Regions from separate parts of the Bacillus sp. BC08 genome, predicted to be linked through region 1. Evidence: a T-box and tRNA genes for the amino acid it is inferred to sense, from the RefSeq annotation. Region 1 holds a T-box; the other holds one or more tRNA genes.
The links. A T-box is a leader RNA that pairs with one kind of tRNA and senses whether it is charged. The one in region 1 lies ahead of ileS (isoleucine--tRNA ligase), so its partner is inferred to be a tRNA-Ile.

Region 1 (3,433 bases):
TTCAGTAGAAATGAATCTTCAGGAAGAATTGCTGACTGAACTAGAACAATTAGCGGACGAAGTACCTGAAATATGGCGACTAGATGCGATTGCATATGTGTATGGAGCGATGGATGAAATAGATAAAGAACAGGCATGGATTGAATACGCGCTACAATTAGACGGTGAGCATACAGAAGTTCTATATCATTATGCAAAAGTGTTAGTAAAAAATAGAAATGAAAAAGCAATTGAGATTGCAATGAAAGTGATACAAAAAGATGTAAATAATGAACGTATATTTGATGCATATGTAAAAGCGATAGAACAACATAAAAAATTGTCTAACATACGAGATTTTCTTCATACATTAAAAGTGAAAAAGGCAGAAAGAAGTATGGTATTTATGTATGCTGCATCTGCGGTTACGGAAAGATGGATTGAACGTCAACAAAATGAACAGCCGAAAAAATCCATAATTACGAGAGCTTTTTATCGTATGAAAAACCGCGCGAAAGAAATTTCGATTATTACTACAATCATTGATTTATATGAAATTTCGTTAAAACTTAATCCGAAAAATAGTATGGTGGCACAGCGATTTGCACTGTTTTACGAGAATGTGGCGATGTATAAAGAGGCGATAGATGTATTGCAAACATCGTTAGAAAATAAATGGGATTACGATGTAGCGAAGCAACTTGTAAATCTTTTCATAGAGTGTGAGGAAGAAGATATGTTACGGGATGCTTCGGAAGTAACGAAGCAAATGGTTCGAGAGTTACCAGATGATTATGATACGCTTCTTTTACAAGCGCAAGTATTCTTTAAAATAGGGGAAGAAAGAAAAGCAGAAAAGATTACCTTACAATTAACGGAGCAAACACCGTTTGTAAGTAGAGCGTTTCTTGCTTTAGGAGAAATGTATCAAAGTCAAGAAAGGTTTGAAGAGGCGATTCATATATTAGAAAATGCTTCTATACATCATCCGAATGAAACAGCAATTCTTCTTTCTTTAGCGTCTTCATATCATAGTGCCGGCCAAACACTAAAGGCAGAAAAAATAACAAATGATGTATTAACAATGGATGCGAGTGATTTGTTAGCAAGATATGATCGTGCTTGTTATTTAGCGCAGTTAAACAGAAATGAAGAGGCAAAGGAAGAGCTTGAATTTGTTCTGCGTGAGGATGAGTCGGGATTTTTCGCTGAACTTATCGAGGATGATGAAAATTTAGCAGCATTGCGAGAATTTGAAAAGTAATTGTATAACAATCGCGAAAAAGGGCATAAATGAAAATATATTTTGAATTAGTTGACAATTCATTGCCCGATGGCATAAAATAACTTTTAACAAAGTATACAAATCTGAAGACGAGAAAGAGTAAAATAGTGTACTGTTCCCCAGAGAGCCGGTATGTTGCTGAAAGCCGGTGTTCAGACGTTATTTGAAAATCATCTCCGAGGAGCCGAGGCTGAAAATAAGTAAGCCCGGACGGATGTCTACCGTTACAAAGAACACGTATGACAGTACGTTGCTAAGTGCTATTAGTGAAGAGCTAATAGAATTAGGGTGGTAACGCGGGTAAACCCGTCCCTACTTTATAGGGACGGGTTTTTTGTGTGCTTTAAAACATTCAAAGGAGTGATTGTAGATGAAGAAAGTAGATGTAAAAGAGTCAGCTGTAGGGAGAGAAACACGTATTCGTAAGCAGTGGAACGAGCAAAGTATTTTCGAGCAATCAATTCAGAATCGAGAAGGCGCACAATCTTTTGTGTTTTATGAAGGACCACCAACGGCGAATGGATTACCGCATGTAGGTCATGCACTTGGACGGACAATTAAAGATGTAGTAGCAAGATATAAAACGATGGCTGGATATAAAGTGTTAAGAAAAGCGGGATGGGATACACACGGTTTACCTGTAGAATTAGGTGTTGAGAAGCAACTCGGTATTTCTGGTAAACATGAAATCGAAGAGTATGGAATTGAGCCATTTATCCAGAAGTGTAAAGAGAGTGTATTCACATATGAGAAGCAGTGGCGTGAATTCACTGAAAGCATCGGTTATTGGGTAGATATGGATGATCCATACGTTACGTTAGAGAATCCATATATCGAAAGTGTATGGCATATTTTAGGAACGATTCATGAAAAAGGCTTATTGTATAAGGGACATAGAGTCTCACCATATTGCCCAAGTTGTCAAACTTCACTAAGTTCACATGAGGTTGCACAAGGGTATAAAACAGTAAAAGATTTAAGTGCAACAGTTAAGTTTAAAGTGAAAGATAGTGAAAATGAATATTTCCTAGGTTGGACAACGACACCTTGGACACTGCCAGCAAATGTTGCGCTCGCTGTACATCCAAACATGGAATACGTGAAAGCGAAACAAGAAGGTCATGTATACATTGTTGCGAAAGAACGTGTACAAGATGTATTAAAAGAAGACTATGAAGTATTATCTGTTCATAAAGGTGATGAATTAGTAAACACATCTTATACAGCACCATTTCCAATGAAAGAAGTTACAAATGGCTACCACGTTATCGCGGCAGATTTTGTCACGGCAGATAGTGGTACAGGACTTGTTCATATCGCTCCAGCATATGGGGAGGACGATTATAGAGTCGTTCAAAGTGCAGGATTGTCATTCTTACATGTTGTAGATGAGAAAGGTGAGTATACAGAAGCGGTACCATTTTTGAAAGGGAAATTTGTAAAAGATTGTGACGTGGATATCGTTCGTTATTTAGCGAAGGAAGGCCTACTATATCATAAAGAAAAGTATGAACATAGCTACCCACATTGCTGGCGCTGTGATTCCCCACTTCTTTATTATGCAGGAGAGAGTTGGTTAATCCGAACAACTGCAATTAAAGATACATTTTTACAAAATAACGATTCTGTTACTTGGTATCCAGATCATATGAAACATGGACGCTTTGGTAAGTTTTTAGAAAATATGGTGGACTGGAATATTAGCCGAAATAGATACTGGGGAACACCATTAAACGTATGGGAATGTGAAAGTTGCGATCATCAATTCGCACCGAAAAGCATTGCTGATTTAAGAAAGCATAGTACGAAAGAAACACCAGAAGATTTAGAATTGCATAAGCCGTATGTAGATGAAGTACAAGTTTGCTGTGAAAAATGCGGAAGTACGATGAATCGTACACCAGAAGTAATTGATGTTTGGTTTGATAGTGGTTCCATGCCATTTGCACAATATCATTATCCATTTGAAAATAAAGAGTTATTTGAAGAACAGTTTCCAGCAGATGTAATTGCAGAAGGCATTGATCAAACACGCGGCTGGTTTTATAGTTTATTAGCAGTATCAGCACTATATACAGGAAAAGTACCGTATAAACGAGTGTTATCATTAGGGCATGTTCTAGATGAAGAAGGACAGAAAATGTCTAAAAGTAAAGGGAATGCACTAGA
Region 2 (3,433 bases), on a different contig from region 1:
ATTGAATATAACTAAAAATACGACAGCATATAAAATAATGCCTCCAAGCAAAATTGCTTTTTTTCGCCATTCTTTCTTTAACATCCGAGTAACTAAATAGTAACACACAAATGATACAGCCGAATTTACTAAGCTATACTTCCCTAATGCGAGCTCACTATCAGTTGCTAAATACACGTATACTGAAATCACAAAAATAAACGTTCCCTCTCTCAGACCTTGGAAAAAATGAGCACGTGTAATTCTTCCCCAATTTTTATCAATCTGCCGCTCTTTCAATACTTGTACAATTTCATACCGTCCTTCACATTCTCTCTTAGATACAAAAAAGCTTAAAATGACAGCAATTGCAAATAACAGTAACGAAAGAAAGAATATGACCGTATAGCCACTCCATTTTTCCATACGTGAAATTGTGTATCCAGCTGCTATCGGTCCAATCATGCCAGAGAAGGATGTAAGAAGTCCAAGAAACCCATTAAAGAAATCTCTTGTTTCTGGTTCTGTAATCTCAAATGTTAATAAGTTAAACGCAAGCCAGTAAAAACCATACCCGACTCCTAAAAGAGCCCCCATTAATAAAATATAGTGAGAAGCGCTTTTTCCCGCTACTAAAACAACGATAAAAAAAATTGCTAACGTGCCTACGCCTATTCGTAACAAGATTGAGCGATCAATACGTTTCGCTAATTTCCCACCTACAAGAAATGTGAGAGGCTGTAATACAACGCTGGCCAAATTATACAAGCCAAGATTCACATAATTTTGTGTTTGTTTCCATAAATAAATATTAACAAACGTATTCGATAAAGAAATTGCGAGCGTGTATAAGCCTCCAATAAGGAGCAATAACACTAAATCCCGATTCACTTCAACGTCACCAATTATATGCTTCAACTTCATACACAACTCTCCTTTACTTCATGTTCTATTCTTCCAAAGACAAGCCCAATTATGTAAAGGAAAGCATAGAAAAAAGCTAGGAGCATTCTCCTAGCTTTTTTCTATCGTTATTACATTTATTTTGCTTCTTGGTAACGTTTTTCAGCAGCGTTCCAATCTACAACGTTCCAGAATGCACCGATGTAGTCCGGACGACGGTTTTGGTAATTTAGGTAGTAAGCATGTTCCCAAACATCTAAACCAACAACTGGAGTTTTACCTTCAGTTAGAGGAGAATCTTGGTTTGGCGTGCTTGTTACTTCTAACTCACCATTGTTTACTACTAACCAAGCCCAACCAGAACCGAAACGAGTTGCGCCAGCTTTTGCGAATTCTTCTTTGAATGCATCGAAGCTACCGAATTTCGCTTCAATTGCAGTTGCAAGTTCGCCTACTGGTTGTCCGCCGCCGTTTGGAGATAAGATTGTCCAGAAGAATGTATGGTTAGCATGTCCGCCACCATTGTTACGTACTGCTGTACGGATTGCTTCTGGTACTTCGTTTAAGTTTGCAACTAATTCTTCTACGCTTTTGTCAGCTAATTCTGCATGACCTTCTAAAGCAGCGTTTAAGTTTGTAATGTACGTGTTATGGTGTTTTGTATGATGGATGTTCATTGTTTCTTTGTCAAAGTGAGGCTCTAAAGCATCATACGCATAAGGTAAATTTGGTAATTCGTGTTTTGCCATTGTTATATTCCTCCCAGTTTATGTATTGCCACTTAAGTGACATACAACTTTATTCTACCCTAATTGCCATAGGGTGCAAACAAATAAATCACATTGTCTTGCTATCATTAACGTAGCAAAATTCCCACTTCTTTTCAATTAAAATGCTCATATATTCCGTAAAAAAAGCTCCCTTCTACAAGGAAGCTTCCTACTGACGTAATAAACATGTGAAATGGATATGGACCCTGTAGGACTCGAACCTACGACCGGACGGTTATGAGCCGTCTGCTCTAACCAGCTGAGCTAAGGGTCCACAATTATGTATGTAACAACATATCAAATAAAGGAATTCCTATCGGATATATCCTTTAAGAAATGTAAGATAAATTTACCATATAGAAAAGAAAAGTGTCAATTGTATTTTTCTCATGTGAAAGAAGAAAATTAATAAAAAGAAATTTAGTTATCTCCACTATATGTAAATATAATATATCTTGAGATTCTCTAGATTCCTACGTTACAATGATTTTATACATACATAAAGGAAGTGAATCTATGTCCATATTTACCCAATTAGCAAAAAGCGTATATTCGCCTAAAGATATGGCGCTATTCCGTTTTCAAAAAATCGGAAAAACCATTTTGTATATTATGCTACTTTGTCTAATCACTACTATTCCAAGAACATTCTTTTACGGTAGCTTTATCCAAGATAGTGTTACTATGGTAAATCAAGCTATCGAAAAAGATTTACCTGATTTCAAAATCGAAAATGGTGAACTAAAAGCTGATATTGAACAACCTATTCAAAAGGAAGAGGGAGATGCTCTTTTCGTATTTGATCCCAATACAACAGATATAGAACAATATCAAAACAAAACTGGTTTATTTATTTTAAAAGATAAAGTAGTTTCTATAGGAAATGGTCAGCAACAAACATACTCCTATAATGATTTATTAGGGACATCTCTTGAGAAGAAAGATTTGCAAGATTTTATTTCTGTATTCGATAGTATTTATCCAATTTTACTAGCCGTTATTGGCGTGTTAGTGTACCTATTCCAATTGTTCATTACTTTCTTAGGAATTACTTTACTTGCGTTTATAGGTTCTGCTATGAGTGGTCAACGTAAATTATCTTATAAGCAAGTATGGACATTAACTGCTTACAGCTACACAATTCCAACAATCTTCTTTATGATTATGGATTTATTCAAAATCGTTGTACCTGGTTCAACATTCATTTATATCGCAGTTGTTTTAATTGTTCTATACTTAACGATTAAAGAAGTTCCAAAACCGAAAGAAAAATAAGAACGAAAAAATGCCTAAATAGGCATTTTTTTTTTGGACAAGCATATATTCCTAGCAAAGGAGTGAAGAATATGAAGAGATTAGGTATATTCTTATTCGTGCTTGTTCTTGGTTATATATTTTATTACGATATAAAAATCGGCACTTTACCGATGTTAAGTTCATATAAAAAAACGAATGCGGCCCAAACGTTAAAACAAGAAAGTACAGATACAAAACAAAATAAAGAGAACAAAACAGAAACAAAAAAAGAAACAGATGTCACTTATAAAACAATAGAAGTCAAAACAGGTGATACGGTTCTTTCCATTACAGAAGCGATCAATAAGAAGAAAATTCCTTCTATCGAAAAAGTAATTGATGATTTTAAACAATTAAATAAAAATACATCTGCTACAAAAATACAAATTGGAAAGTCTTATAAATTCCCGTTATATCAATAAGCGATCACTTAATCCTTGTCAATTACATCAAGGCGCTGATACAATAGTAAAAGTGAAACCGAG

Region 2: it encodes a tRNA-Ile, which carries the amino acid that the T-box ahead of ileS (isoleucine--tRNA ligase) is inferred to sense. The anticodon was not compared.

The regions. Positions count from the first base shown of each region.
Region 1 covers NZ_JBTGPA010000031.1:949,657-953,089, reverse strand. Annotated here, with positions in the region: gene ACXVYO_RS15410 (tetratricopeptide repeat protein) at 1-1,243, shown strand, start outside; T-box leader at 1,342-1,581, shown strand; gene ileS (isoleucine--tRNA ligase) at 1,635-3,433, shown strand, end outside.
Region 2 covers NZ_JBTGPA010000035.1:557,674-561,106, reverse strand. Annotated here, with positions in the region: gene ACXVYO_RS21000 (MFS transporter) at 1-903, opposite strand, end outside; gene sodA (superoxide dismutase [Mn]) at 1,020-1,631, opposite strand; tRNA gene ACXVYO_RS20990 (tRNA-Ile) at 1,853-1,926, opposite strand; gene ACXVYO_RS20985 (DUF1189 domain-containing protein) at 2,169-2,927, shown strand; gene ACXVYO_RS20980 (hypothetical protein) at 2,999-3,370, shown strand.